One region of the Priestia sp. YIM B13552 genome, then DNA from elsewhere that is predicted to be linked to it. Evidence: riboswitches for the same ligand, from Rfam matches in the RefSeq annotation. Region 1 holds a riboswitch; the other holds the start of a gene.

Region 1 (7,801 bases):
TTGTTAATCCAGAGCTAGTTGAAGAAGTAGAAAAACGAATTAAAAAAATTGACCTCGATAATGTACCGGAGTCAGGATATGTTGAACAACTCATTGAAGATAATTACCTTAGTCCCTTTCCTCAGGTGCAGAATACGGAGCGTCCCGATCGTGTAATTGCTGCTTTGATGGAAGGGAGAGTAGCCATTTTATTAGACGGGACGCCTTTTGCTTTAATCGCCCCTGTTACGTTTAGCATGATGTTACAGTCGCCGGAAGATTATTATGAAAGGTGGATTCCCGGTACATTCATTCGTTTTCTTCGTTATATTGCAGTGGTTCTTTCCCTTTTTACCCCGGCTTTGTATATTGCGTTTATTTCATTTCATCCAGGATTAATTCCGACTAAGTTAGCTATTTCTATTATAGGATCAAGGTCTGGTGTTCCGTTTCCCGCCCTTATCGAAGCTTTATTTATGGAACTATCGATCGAAATTTTGAGAGAAGCCGGACTCCGGTTGCCGAAACCAATTGGTCCAGCAATGGGCATTGTCGGTGGGTTAATCATTGGAGAAGCTGCGGTGCAGGCAGGAATCGTTAGCCCTATTTTGGTGATTGTAGTGGCGTTAACTGCCATTTCATCGTTTTCTATTCCGCAATATAGTGTAGGAATCACATTGCGTATTCTTCGGTTTGTAGCCATGCTTTGTGCTGCCATACTTGGATTATATGGCGTCATCTTATTTTTCCTTTTTATGATGAGCCATTTAGTGAAACTAAAAAGTTTCGGCGTACCTTATATGAGTCCAGCTGTTCCTTATCGTTTAAGTGAATGGAAAGACTTGGTAGTCCGTATGCCTCTGATGATGATGAAACGACGTCCAAAGATGATGCACACCAAAGATCCTCTGCGAAAAGGGTAGCTTATGATGAAAGGAAATGGGCTGTTAGAAATGATAAATTCAAAAGATCGTATTACGACGCCTCAAACAACTATTATTATTACCAACTTTATTCTTGGAACAGGTATTCTTACCTTGCCCCGGGCAGCTGCGGAAAAAGTGAAAACACCAGATGTTTGGCTAACTGTTATTTTAGGGGGGATAATCACCATGATAGCAGGGGTAATCATGGTGAAATTAAGTCAACGCTTCCCTGAAAAAACCTTTTATCAATACAGCCAAGAAATTGTAGGGAAATGGATAGGCAAGTTATTTAGTTTCCTCATGATAGGTTATTTTTTGGCACTTGGTGGGTTTCATGCTCGTTCATTGGCAGAGGTAACTGGATATCTATTGTTGGAAGGAACCCCAAAATGGGCTATAATCATGCCATTTATGTGGGCAAGTCTCTATCTGATAAGAGGGGGAATAAATCCAATTGCCCGTATATTTGAAATTATATTACCTATTACCGTTATTCTTTTTTTACTTGTTGCCTTTATGAGTATCAAAATATTTGAAGTGGATAATCTGCGCCCGGTACTAGGTTCAGGTATTACGCCGGTGCTAAAAGGGATAAGGACAACAGCTCTTGCGTTTACTGGGCCTGAATTCATGCTTTTAATATTGGCATTCATGAAAGAACCAAACAAAGCAGTAAAAGCTGTACTAGTTGGTACTGCGATTCCTTTGCTTCTTTATGTTATTACCGTCGTGATGGTTATCGGAGCGTTCTCAGTGGATGGAGTGGTTACGAGAACGTGGCCTACGCTTGATTTAATAAGAAGTTATGAATTAACTGGGTTAATATTTGAACGCTTTGATTCCTTGTTGCTGGTGGTATGGATTATGCAAATGTTTACTTCTTTTAATGTTAACCATTACGCTGCTTCATTAGGACTGTCTCAGCTTTTTGGAAAAAATATCCACACATTTATGTATGGTGTGCTTCCGGTTATTTATCTCATTTCCATGATCCCTAGAAATATCAATGATGTATTTAAATTAGGAGATATGGTTGGTAATGCTGCCCTGATTTTATTTGGCTTTTTACCCGTACTGCTTCTTATCATTTCAAAAATAAAGGGGAGAAAGTATGAGACAAGCCTCTAATCACGTACGGTTCTTCTTATCGGTTTTGCTTTCTGTTTTTTTGCTTTTTCCTCTGGCGGGCTGCTGGAGCAGTCATGAAATTGAAGAACGAAGTTTAGGAGTAGGTATGGCTCTTGATAAAGCTAACAAGTCCATGACTGAAAAAGAATTTGATGAACAAGAAGAGTATCCCAAAAGGAACTTGATTACGTCAACCTACCAACTGATCACCCCGCAAGTGGCAAGTTCAACAACTGTCCAAGGAGGACCTCAGCAGAAGGCCTACGTGAATATGGCTGAAACGGGAGATTCTATTCATCAAATGACCCGTGAATTATCATTGAGAAGAGAGACTTCGATTGCCAGCCAACATCTAAAAGTAATTATTATTGGCGAGGCTCTTGCGAGAACGTATAGTTTAGGAAAATTAGTGAATGAGTTTCTTCGTGATAATGAGATTAGACCAAGCTGTCTTGTACTTATTAGTAAAGGGAGAGCTAGGGACGGGCTAGAATCGAAGACAGCAGGAGAAATCCCGGCATTTCGTTTGGCTGGAATGGTGGAAAATGCATATCGAACAACGAGAATTTTACCTCCCACGTCGCTCATTAAATTAGAGAGCAATATTGAATCAGGGACTAGTTTTCTATTGCAAAATGTATTATCGGCAAATGGGGAAATCAAATTTGCTGGTGCTGCCATAATTAAAGGGAAAACAAACAAAATGATCGGTTTTTTGAATGAAGAAGAACTAGATGGTCTGACTTGGATCACAGGAAAAGGGAAAGGCGGGCTAGTGAAAAGCTTTGATAAAAAGACCGGTCAGCTGATTGTATACGAAATAGAATCCATGAAAAGTCATATTGAACCTCATGTTAAAGGAAATAGCATCTCCTTCGATGTGCATATTGAATCCGAGGGGAGGCTATCTGAAAATTGGGTGGTCTCAGGAAATCCTTTAAAAAATCAATTTTTACAGAAGGTGCAAAAAAACTCAGAAAAAAAAGTGGAGCACCTCGTAAAAAACACGGTAGAAAAAATGCAAAAAGAATATAAAGTCGATGTGGCCGGGTTCGGAAATCAATTGAGAATTAAAAGGCCCAGAGTATGGATGAGGGTTAAAGACAATTGGGATCAAACATTTAGTGAAGTTCCAATTAACTATGATGTAAAATTAATGATTAAAGATTATGGAACGTCAGGATCAAAAAAGTGAGCAGCTAAGTACAATTTGGCTTGTTTTGATGTTGGAAATGAAAGAAACTAAAAGGAATAGCCTTAGAGCTTGCTAAAAAATATTCCCCCCAGTAAGGAGCTTGAGGGATAAATGAAGAATAAGAGCTGTCCAGAACCGACAGCTCTTATTTGCTATTCAAAAATATAAGCTAATGCTTGAAGAGCCTGTTCTGGCGTTTCGACTACAACTTGGGCTTTATTTGACAGTTCTTTAAGCGGATGGTGCAGTTTTTCAGGGCGAACCAAAATTAGCGGTTTATCTAATGCAATGGCTGTCGCCGCATCCATTGCGCTGTTCCACTGCTTGTATTTTTCGCCAAATAAAGCAATAACCACATCAGATTTTTTAAGGAGTACTTGCGTACGTAAATTATTAATTTGAGAAGCAGCTTCATCTTTTAAGACAGCGTTAGGCTGTTTTCCTAAAATTTCTTCTCCAATGTTGTCGGAGCGGTCATGGTCTGTCATGGGACCGACAAAGGTAAGGGGAAGGTTTAATTGTTCTGCTTGGTTTTTAATTTCGTCTCGCCAGTTATCGTGAATTTGCCCGGCAAGGTATACGGTTAAGTTCATTATGTAGAAGTCCTCCTCTAACTAAGATTTGTTTTATTTTATCAAATGTAAGCGGATAATACGAATGATTTGAATGGGCTGCTTTTCCAAAAATAAGGTTATAGTAGACAAATAGTTAAAAAAGAGAAACAATAGAAGGCGTATTGCTAATTAAAGAAAGGATGTACATGATGACAGAAACAGTGCTACAAGTAGATCATGTCAGTAAAGTAATTGGGAAGAAAACCATTTTGCATGATGTATCCTTATCGGTTGAGCGCGGTGAGATTTTTGGATTGCTTGGTCCAAACGGATCTGGAAAGACAACGCTAATTCGTACCGTCGTAGGACTCATTAAAGAAACAAAAGGGACAATTACCGTCAATGGGTTTCCTTTAAAGGAACAGTTTACATCAGCTATGAAATCAATTGGCGCGATTATTGAGAACCCTGAGTTTTATGATTATCTGACGGGCTATCAAAATTTAAAACACTTTGCGAATATGCATGAAGGGATCACATCAGAACGCTTGGATGAAGTGATTACTTTAGTAAAGCTTGAAAACAGCATTCATGCAAAAGTGAAGACGTATTCTCTTGGGATGAGACAGCGTTTAGGAGTAGCTCAAGCTATTTTACATAAGCCTGCATTGCTTTTACTAGACGAGCCAACCAATGGTCTAGATCCAGCGGGAATGAGAGAATTTCGTACATATTTACAAACGCTTTGCAGGGAAGAAGGAATTTCAATTTTAATCGCGAGCCACTTATTAAAAGAAGTAGAAGCATTATGTGATCGCGTTGGCATTATTCAAGACGGTGAGTTAAAAGCCGTTCAAGATTTATCTCCAAATCGTCAAGATCAAGGAATGTACGTAGAATTTGAAGTGTCTGATGCGCAAAAAGCAGCGGATCTTTTATCACAACAATTTGAAGTAACGATGAGATCACATAGTATCGACGTGGCGATTGTAAAAGAGCAAATTCCAGCTGTGAATAAAAAATTAGTGGACAGCGATATTTTAGTCTACCAAATTACCCCTGTGTATGAGACGCTTGAAGATTCGTTTATGTCCGTTACGGAAGGAGAGCACCATGCTTAAGCTAATTCAAAATGAACACATGAAATGGTTTCACAAAAGAAGTACAAAAATCACGTTTATTACAATCGGCATTTTAACTCTTTGTATGGCTCTGTTAATGAAGAAAGTAGCAAACAGTGCAGGAACAGAAGACAATATTTTGAACTTCCTGTCATTTAGTTCAGGTATGCTGATTCTCGTTCAATTTTTCGCGCTTGCTGTTGGAGGGTCAATGGTTGCAAAAGAGTTTGAAGCAGGTACCATTAAGCTTCTCTTAATTCGCCCTGCTAGACGTTCAACGATTTTAGCATCCAAGTACCTAACTCTCATTTTAATTAGCTTATATTATTTACTGAGCTATTTGCTTTTTTCATTTGTATGGGGAGCATTGTTCTTTGGCTTTACCAGTCTAGAAGGAGATGCACAGCTGCTTAAAAACATTACGCTTACGTATGACAGTGCGTATATGGAAACGTTTATGATGATGACGTTTGCATTCATGCTGTCGTCTTTATTTAGAAACAGCGCGCTTGCTTCCAGTCTAGCTATTGTCGTAAGTATCGGCGCGAAAGCTGTAACAGGACTGGTATCAGAGCTAGGTTTATGGTGGGGGAAATTTTTATTATTTGCCAACACGAACTTTGTGCAGTATATGGACGGAATGAAGCCGTTGTTTGACGGCATGACGATTCCATTTTCCATTTTCATCTTAGTTGCCCATTTTGTCTTCTTTATGGGCGTAGCTTGGGCAGCGTTTTTAAAACGAGACGTAGCTAATTGATGTGAGAATTTTCGCACTATATATTTTTCTAAAATAGCATTTGACAATTAAATAAAAAGAGATTACAGTAGTGAAAGACTATTTTTAAAACAACTATAAACTTCTTATCAAGAGAGACGGAGGGACTGGCCCTATGATGTCTCGGCAACTGGCTGTACGCAGTGCGGTGCCAAATCCAGCAGACGATGTTTCGTTTGGAAGATGAGAAGGGTAATCTTATGATACAAATAAGAGACCTCTTCTTATCAATAAGAAGAGGTCTTTTTTTATTACGTAAACAAGAGGTGTTAAGAATGGAACAACAAAAAGGAAACGGCTGGGCGCTGTTACCGCTGGGCGTCTTTTTAGTCCTGTTTGTCGGATCAGGAATTATAACGGGAGATTTTTATAAGCTTCCTGTATTAGTAGCCATTATTATTGCAGCCATTGTGGCCCTGGCTATGAATCGTAAAGATTCACTTAATGTAAAAGTGGAGCGTTTTGCTAAAGGAGCAGGGCATCCTGATATCATTATTATGGTGCTTATTTTTATTTTAGCAGGTGCTTTTTCTCAAGTTGCTAAAGGCATGGGAGCTGTTGATTCAACGGTAAACTTAGCTCTGTCTGTGCTTCCGCAAAGCTTAGTGGTAGTCGGAATCTTTGTTATTGGCGCATTCATTTCAATTTCGATGGGAACGTCAATGGGAACAATCGCTGCGCTAGGGCCTATCGCTGTAGGAATCAGTGAGCAAGCGCATGTATCCATTACATTAGCAATTGCTGCCGTTGTTGGTGGTGCAATGTTTGGAGATAATTTATCCGTAATCTCTGATACGACCATTGCAGCAGTTCGTACGCAAAAAACAAATATGTCAGATAAATTAAAAGTAAACTTTTTTATTGTCCTTCCTGCAGCGATTGTTACGGTAATTTTATTGCTTGTAATGACGCTAGGCAATACGTCATCAGTAGAAATTAAAGATTTTAGCTGGTTTAAAATCTTGCCTTATGTCGGCGTACTGGTTGCTGCCATATTTGGTGCAAACGTATTAAGTATTTTAACTGGAGGAATTGTGCTAGCCGGCGTGATTGGATTAGCTGACGGAAGCTACACGCTTTCTTCTCTTGCTAAAACTGTGACAGAAGGTATTGGCGGAATGTCAGAGTTAATTATTTTATCTCTGCTAATCGGCGGAATGGTTGAGCTTATTCGCTATAACGGCGGTATTCAGTTCTTATTGAATTTATTAACACGACGCATTCAAACAAAAAAAGGCGGCGAATTCAGCATCGCTGGACTAGTAAGTTTAACTAATTTAGCGACGGCTAATAACACGATTTCAATTATTACAGCAGGTCCGTTAGCAAAAGAAATCTCTGATAAATATTCAATTGATAATCGTAAATCAGCCAGTCTGCTTGACTTGTTTTCATGCAGCGTTCAAGGGCTTATCCCTTACGGCGCACAAATGCTTCTCGCAGCAGGATTTGCTAAAGTTTCACCGATTGAGATTATTCCATTTACATTCTACCCAATGTTAACAGCGGTTTGCGGGGTCATTGCAATTGTAATTGGATTTCCTCGTTTAAATAAAAAGTCAAAGTCATCTAAAGAAGCTGCGTAATATCAAACCCTTAAAAAGAATGTTCTTTTTAAGGGTTTTTTACTGTTTAAAAAAATCAGTCGGCTTTTCATCATCTAACTCCTTCCAAAGCGTCTCGTTCTGTTTAAGTGCATAAGCCGCTCCTCCAATTTCAATCCCGCATAATAAAATGAATAATAAAATACCCATGAAATGACCTCCTTACGTAAATGAATAAAAACACGATGGTAACGGGTTTAGCTTCTTGCTGTTTCACTTTATAATGAGAATAAAGTATGAAACGCGTTTCAGCGCAAGAGAAAAAGGTGAAAACATGACAAATATCCGAGATATCGCAAAAAAAGCTGGTGTATCTGTTTCGACTGTATCCCGGGTGCTAAATCATCATCCGTATGTAAAAGAAGAAAAACGCCGGCTGGTAGAGCAGGTTATTCACGAACTTAATTATGAACAAAACATTAATGCCGTTCACTTATCAAAAGGGAAAACAAATATGATTGCCGTCGTCTTGCCTTTTATTAATCATCCGTATTTTAGTCTGCTTTTAGAAGGAGT
Region 2 (7,801 bases), on a different contig from region 1:
TTAAAGCTCAGAAAGAACTAAACAAATACGGAATACATGTCATTAAAGGCGGCATCCATGAAAAATGGGGCACTTTTAACACGTTGGCTTATTTTAACCTCAGCTATATTGAATGGCTTGGGCTTAGAGATATCGCGTTAGCTCAAAACGTTACAGATAATGACCTTATTCAGCAGCTTGTTAACGAACATACACCGGTTGGTCATTTTGGCCGATTTGCACTTCGTACAGATGATATGGATTTGCTGATAAAAGAGCTGGAAAACAAGAACGTCACTGTAAAAGGTCCTGTAGCGGGTTCTCGCCAAACCAATGATGGAGAAAGACTTCAATGGAAAATGTGTTTTATTGAAGCTGATCACGATTCCCTGCCTCTTCCTTTTTTTATTGAATGGGGTGAACCAGAAGAAAAACGCAAGCCAAAGCTAGCAGATCTTTCTTCTCACCAAGCTGGTCAGCTGCAGCTAAAAAATATTTACTGTGCTGTACATAACCTCGAAGAATCCATCAGCAAGTGGACGAAACTGCTGGACGTTCAGTCTGGCGAAAGCTACAAAGACTCTTTGCTTGATGCACGTTGTCAAAAACTATATGTCAATGGAGGAAACCTTATTTTTTGCAGCGGAACACAAGGTGTTGTCCATGATACATTAAAAAAAGTTGGAGAGCGTCCATTTTTGGTTGAATTGGATCACGCTCTAACACCGCAACAAATTACCGTACAAGGAGCTTCTTTTAAATTCAACAAATAAACATCCGCAGGCGGATGTTTATTTCTGCGCTTCTTTTATAGCTTGATAAATGAAATGAGGCAAAATTTCAAAGGAATACTGAACGTCTAATCTTTCGGTCCATTGATGCGCATCTCTTCCCAGCGGTCCAATGTTCAGCACCGGCATCTTCAGCTCCTCTAGCTCTTCTAGCGGGATATGATACCCTTTATTCCATAGCGGCATATTGGCTACTAATGTGTTAAATGTTTGAAGCGGATGCTGCAGGCTGGCATAGCTTAAATCCGAAATTCCGCCAAAATAACTTTGTTCAACTAGCTCCACTTGGAACTGCTCTTTGGCAGTTGCCTGTACGTTTGACAAAATCTCTTGTACAAAGGGGTCATCATGTGAACAAACGGCCGGATAAAAAGGCGGCGTAAAAAATAAGACCATCATCGGAGCTGCTTCTTTACATAAACCAACTAGAGAGTTTACTAAGTTAATGGTTTTATTTCTATCATCATCCTCTTGTGCCAAAAGTGCTGCTTCCATTTCTTGCACATATTTTTCACCGTGCTGTTTGACTGCATGAGTATAAAGTTCTTCATACGTCCATACGTTCACGTCAAGAGATGAACTCTCCATTCCCGCAGCGTACTGCCTAGCAGCTTTATTATAATGTTTTTTCACATTCAAAGCCGCTTTGTCAGCCGATTTCAACAGCAGATCTGTTACTTCTTTAAGAGAGCGGTTTAACATAAATAAATTAAATAAGACAACGGCAGAGTGCGGAACTTGAACTGAATACTCTTCTTTTAAATCTTTTTGTATCAGCACCGTAGGAGGTGGACTCGTTTCATCTCTTACTTTTTCGCAAAAATCAACGTTTAATTCTATTTCTTTTGTTAAATAAGAAGCTAGTAAATTAGCATTTAAACCAGCTAGCGGTTCCCCTACATGAGTTTCTTTTCCATAACACAAAAAGCTTGGCATGATCTTCCCAATCGATCCTGAGTACACATAGTTCGTTTGATCTCCAGGATAGCGGCTGAACACCGGTTCTGCATTTAGCATGAGAGAAAAATCCAGCTGATGTTTGCGGGCAAGTTCTAAAAGAACAGGCACTGCTTTTCTCATCCCAAGCGAATTTACTTCTTCATCCGGTACCGACAGCAGCAGGATGTTTCCGTCAAACTCTCCGTTGCATGCTCGTTCAACCATACTGATATGCAGGGCAATGCCTGCTTTCATGTCCATCGTTCCTCGGCCAAAAAGCCAGTCTCCTTTTATCATATCTTTTTGTACGTGCGCCGGAACTTGTTCCATATGGTTATAAAAAGTACTCGTTAATGTATCAGCGTGAAAAGCATCCTTTTTCCACTGTCCATAATCTTGTACATCCACTACATCGTAATGACTTACGAGTACAACTGTTTTATTCGTATTTTTCCCTTGAACAAAAGCTGTGACAATCGATCGTCCGTCTCCTGTTGAATGAAGCTCGACTTGCTCGTTTTTTTGAAAGTAAGGCAGCTTCAATAAATACGACGCTATCGATTCAGCCATTTCAACTTCTGCCATCGTTCCTGTCACGCTAGGTATAGAAACCAATTCGCTTACAAGTTTTTTTAACTGTTCTTTTGTTTGATACAAAGATGTTTTGTTCGACATACCCTTCATCTCTTTCCTTTTTCTAAATTTTCTATCAAACAAAACCATTCGTCAATCCCTTTGACAGAGACCCTTTCATTCTATCCCTATGTATCATAGTATGGCGCTGCCTTTACACACATGATAAAAAAAGAGTGCGCGGCTAGGGATAGCACCGCACACTCTTTTTTTACTTTTGGTCATCTTCTAAAAAGTCTAGGATACGATCAATAAGCTGTTCGCTTCCTGCATCGTTTCCGTGTTCAAGAGACATTTCCATTTCAATGCTCCTTTCATAAAATATTCTTGTTTTATAACATACCACAATTCATTTCGAATGTAACCTTTAATTTGTGTAAAAATTTCGACAATTTACGATCAATTTTAAAACCTAGTGAGTATTGATTATACCCACCAGATTCTTTGCTTGTCAAAAACCATGCTTTCTATTTAAAACCACTTAAAAAATAGAGGCGCGAGCAGACTTTTTCTATAAAAGACAGCCTACTCGCTCAAGCTTGGAACAGCATGATGAATAAATTTCTAGTTCATTTGCTTTTTGTACATCTTTAATATCTATGCCTACAGCATATGTACGAACATGGTTTTCGACCACAATTTCATAAAATGTTTCTAACTCACGATAAGCTACTTGATAATGCTTTCCTAATAATTTCACTGCTTCCTTTAATGCTTTCTCTCCTGTATGTGCTGCAACTGCTGTATGACTCATAAAACCCTCTCCTTTTAGAAAAATAAAAAAACTCATTTTGCTTTGATGCAAAATGAGTTTTTCACCCGTTTTATCACCCAAAGCACATGCTTTGCTGGTAGGAGCACCTTACATTCGTAGGTTGCTGTGGAGTCAAAGAGCCAGATCTCTCGTCCACTCGTGATAACTTTTTTAATTTAAAATTTATTTTATCAAACAATTTCATCCGCGTAAATAGAAAAATAAAAATATTTTAATTTTTTCGGTAATGGAATGAATTCAAAAAATGAAAACTGAGATTAGCAAAATAAGAAGCTGCTACAAGCAATGCCTCTTCATTTAATGAAAAAGAAGGATGGTGCCATTCATATTCTCCAGCTGTACCCATCCATACAAAAAATCCTGGTACATGCTGCTGATATACGGCAAAATCTTCTCCTCCAGGCGATTGTTCAGCTTCTACGACTTGGTAACTAAGATCCTCTGCCGCTTTAGTAGCCAGTTTTTCCAGCGTATCATCATTGTTGACTACAGGAAGATATGGATACCATTTAACGTCTACTGAAGCCCCGAAAGCTGCGCCAATCCCTTCAGCAGTTCGTTTCATAAGAGCCGGTATTTTTTCTCTTGCTTCTTCTTGAAAGGTACGCACCGTTCCTTCAAGCGTTACTTTGTCAGGAATGACGTTCCACGAGCTCCCTCCATGGATTTGAGTTATGCTGACAACAACATTTTGAAAGGGGCTGAGATTACGGCTGACAATGGTTTGTAAACTAGTAACAATTTGACCAGCAGCAGCAATCGGATCTATTGTTTTTTCAGGAATACCCGCGTGACCTCCTACTCCTTTGACGTCAATTTCAAAACGATCAACACTTGCCATTAAAGGTCCCGGTTTGATACCAATGGTTCCTACAGGAAGATCCGGTTTGTTATGCATCCCAAATATCGCTTCCACTCCTTCGAGCACACCTTTTTCAACTAGCATTTTTGCCCCAGAAGCCGTTTCTTCAGCTGGCTGAAAGATAAATCGAACCGTGCCGCAAAGCTCCTGCTGACGCTCTTTAAGAAGGATAGCTGCTCCGATTATAGAAGCCGTATGAAAATCATGACCGCACGCGTGCATAACACCGTTCACTTCAGAAGCAAATGGCAGATTGGTTTTTTCTTCAATTGGCAGCGCATCAATATCAGCTCGAATAGCGATAGTAGGTCCCGGCTTTCCTCCTACAATTTCTGCTACTGCCCCTACGTCTAATTGGAATGTATCCGCTATAGAAATATCATAGTGCTTTAACCACTTTTTAATACGTTTAGTTGTTTCATATTCTTTCATTGAAAGCTCTGGAAACCGGTGCAGCTCACGGCGTATGTCTATTAACTCGTTTAGTAGTAATTGATCTGTCATATTTATCACTCTTTCACATTTCTTAATTTGGATCACTTCTTTATCTTTTACGACAAAAGTGTACCTTATTGAATTTTTTATAAAGAAATACGGTCGTATAACCTTCTGCAAGGTGCTTTTCTTTAGCTTGAACATATCCTTTTCGTTCATACATCTCAACTAACCAAGGATGTTCTTTTGCTGTTCCTAAAGACACACCTGGTGATTTAAACATATTTTTTATTATCTCTTCCTCTACTAGATGCAGCAGCTTAGATCCAACGCCTTTCCTGGCAAACGACGGGTCTACTGCAAACCACCAAAGATGCGGAACTGCAAACGGACCTGGATGTTCTCCCCAAGGCATTCGTATAGACACAGTTGCAGCGATTCTTTTATCTTCTTCATATACATAGCAAAGGTTTTGAGAAATATTTTTCTTAACAAGAGCAAGATCAGCAGTAGCTGCTAAGAAAGGAATGCCTAGCTCTCGAATAGGCTTATATGCTTGTAGAGTTAAGTTCAATAAGTTATCTGCGTCGTCATTTGTTGCCAAACGGAATTCATTTTTCATCTCTTCGTCTCCTTATGTAGTGCTTAAATATTTTATTTAACTTATAAGTTTACTAAGAATTAAAAAAGACAGACTGCCGCCTTGCCTCACTATACAACTGCTTTTATAACGTGTCAATTCTATTTATCGTTTTCTATAAAGGGTATAAATAAAACAAATACACGCAGTTTTCTGCGCGTATTTGTTACATATCAAGACAAATTTTAGGACTCACTTACCGTAGCTTTTAAATTAGCTGCCAACACTACAAGTTCTTCTATAGATGCTAATTCCTCCTGTGAAGCCGCTGCTACTTCTTCAGCATAAGCAGCTGCTTGTTTGGCAACCTCTGAAAGCCCCATGACAGACTCCATTACCTTGAACGAATACCCATCAATCTCTCCTGTTGCCCTTGTCATTTTGTTCATTTGTTCTTGAGCAGCAAAGACATCTTCCATGATTGTGGAAAATTGTTGCGTTACATCTTCGACACTGGCAATCCCAAGTGTGACTTCTTCTGTATTGACTTCCATGTTTTGATAAGCCTGCTTTGCCTGCGCTTCAATTTCTTTTAACAGATGACTGATTTGTATAGCGGACGTTTTAGATTCTTCCGCTAGCTTACGTACTTCCCCTGCTACTACAGCAAAACCTTTTCCATGTTCCCCAGCTCTTGCAGCTTCAATAGCAGCATTAAGTGCAAGAAGATTTGTTTGTTCAGCAATTCTTGTAATCGTGTCAATAATTCGTCCAATCTCTGTAGAACGATCTTCGAGTCCCTTTACTTCACTGGTGGATATCTTAACTGATTCATAGATTTTATTCATTTGATTCGTCACCTCTTTCACCGAAACATTGCCAGTGGAAGCATGTTCAGAGGCTCTGTTCATCGATTGTTGTACCTTTGAAGAATGATCAGTCATTTTCTGAAGCAGTTTGGCCATATCCACCATAGCTTGCTCGGTTTCAACCACATTTAGCAACTGCTTATCAGAACCCGCAGCAATTTCTTGAATAGACATCGTAACTTCTGTCACAGCTGTTTTTGTTTCCTCCATGCTTGCAAGCAATTGCTCTGAGGAATGACTGACCGTGTTCTTTGTTTTACTTATTTTCTGACGCAGCATTCTCATGTGAGTCATCATTTCATTAAATGAAGATATGAGTGTACTAATCTCATTTTTCCCTTTCAAAGGAACAACATCTACAGATAAATCACCGTTTGAAATCCCTTTCATTGTTTTTGACAAATTTTCAACCGCAATTATGTAGCGACGTATGATAAAATAGAACACGGTAGTTGTAAAAGAAACAAACAGAAATGTAATCACTAGCGTAATCGAAGCTGCTTGCTCTTGTTTCACAATAAGATAATAATTTGTTACTTCAATTACAGTAGATGTTATGGCCACCATGGCTGCAATCATACATAGCATTTTCATGCGTAAACTTTGAAAAACTTTTTTCATTTTTTCATCCCCTATACAATCTAAAGACATAGAATGTCTAATCTATATTAGTAGTATCGGCATATTTTTATATTTTTTTGTAAAAACTAAAGAAGAATTGAAACAATTATTATTGGCGCTTTTCCACTAAACATTGGAATACATATCATTCTGCAAGGCGCTGCAACAGCAGTTGATAACTGTCTGATTATTCTTTCATTTGACCAAACTCTACCTTTGCTTATAAAATGAAGATTTGTAGAAAGGAGTACGAAAAATTTTATGTATACGTATCAAACAGGCAATCAAACAATTGACTACAAAATTGAAGTCGTTCCAAATAGAACCGATATCACGGTGCAAATTTGTGACAAAGAAGGGGTAAAAGTTATTATCCCAAGAGGTCTTAATGAAAACAATGTGCGTTCAATCATCGCACGCAAAGCAACATGGATTTTAAAACAACTAAACGGTTCACAGCCAGCTGAGGAAAAGCCAGCTGCGCCAAAAAAAGAAGCAGTAAAAAAAGAAACAGCTAAAAAAGAGGCTCCTAAAGCAGCAGCTTCTGCAGCTAAAACTGGTTCTTTTGAAGAGGGAGACAAATTCCCTTACCTAGGACGTCAATACCGCTTAAACATCGTTCGTGGAGATGTAGCAAAGGCTGAAATGACATTCCGTGCAAAATTCATTGCTACAGTACCTGAAAGCTGGAACGAGCAGCAAACAAATGAAGGTATTGGACAACTATTAACAGAATGGTACCAAGGCCGCGCAGGTGAAAAATTCCAAGAAGCTTTGAAATCTGTTAAAAAAGCAGCTGACAATGCTCCTGAATCTGTTAAGTGGGACGAGTTAGGCGAAGAATACGCTACGACTCAAGATAATACAATCGTATTAAACTGGCGTTTGCTAACAGCTCCTCTTGCAACAATTGAATATGTCATTGCTTCTCAATTTACAAATGCAGATGAGTTATTCGAAGATGCAGCTGAACGCAAACAGTGGTTAAGCGATAACACCCTAAACGCATTTTAAGTTTATACATAAAAAAAGCACGCGGCGAACGCGTGCTTTTTTTATTTGGATAGAAGTACCCGAATAATCTCACTCCTCAAAAATTAGTTAATCTGATAGGTTCATTCAAGCGCAGTTTATAAACCAATATATAATATACATGTTTAAAGTTTTATTAATCTAATTTTAAAAGCAGTAAGTAAGAATAAACTGATTCTATAAAAAACTGCTTTCTATCCTTTTAATACTTTAAACGCTTCTCTTACTTTTCGTGCAAAATCTAACGGTGGTTCTACAGATTCAAAATGCATATACATTGCTCTC

Evidence for each region. A riboswitch is a leader RNA that binds a small molecule or an ion and turns the genes downstream of it on or off. The one in region 1 is predicted to bind S-adenosylmethionine.
Region 2: another riboswitch for S-adenosylmethionine. It lies ahead of ACFX40_RS02875 (hypothetical protein); the one in region 1 lies ahead of ACFX40_RS15130 (Na+/H+ antiporter NhaC family protein).

Annotation. Positions count from the first base shown of each region.
Region 1 is NZ_JBHZOU010000003.1:592,289-600,089, reverse strand. It holds gene ACFX40_RS15160 (spore germination protein) at 1-902, shown strand, start outside; gene ACFX40_RS15155 (spore germination protein) at 906-2,033, shown strand; gene ACFX40_RS15150 (Ger(x)C family spore germination protein) at 2,017-3,228, shown strand; gene ACFX40_RS15145 (YtoQ family protein) at 3,381-3,821, opposite strand; gene ACFX40_RS15140 (ABC transporter ATP-binding protein) at 3,992-4,903, shown strand; gene ACFX40_RS15135 (ABC transporter permease) at 4,896-5,663, shown strand; SAM riboswitch class I at 5,765-5,871, shown strand; gene ACFX40_RS15130 (Na+/H+ antiporter NhaC family protein) at 5,957-7,267, shown strand; gene ACFX40_RS15125 (hypothetical protein) at 7,307-7,435, opposite strand; gene ACFX40_RS15120 (LacI family DNA-binding transcriptional regulator) at 7,560-7,801, shown strand, end outside.
Region 2 is NZ_JBHZOU010000001.1:565,753-573,553, forward strand. It holds gene ACFX40_RS02865 (VOC family protein) at 1-752, shown strand, start outside; gene ACFX40_RS02870 (M20/M25/M40 family metallo-hydrolase) at 771-2,384, opposite strand; gene ACFX40_RS02875 (hypothetical protein) at 2,854-3,096, opposite strand; SAM riboswitch class I at 3,164-3,265, opposite strand; gene ACFX40_RS02880 (M20 peptidase aminoacylase family protein) at 3,329-4,483, opposite strand; gene ACFX40_RS02885 (GNAT family N-acetyltransferase) at 4,524-5,036, opposite strand; gene ACFX40_RS02890 (methyl-accepting chemotaxis protein) at 5,240-6,484, opposite strand; gene ACFX40_RS02895 (M48 family metallopeptidase) at 6,746-7,498, shown strand; gene ACFX40_RS02900 (DUF1259 domain-containing protein) at 7,711-7,801, opposite strand, start outside.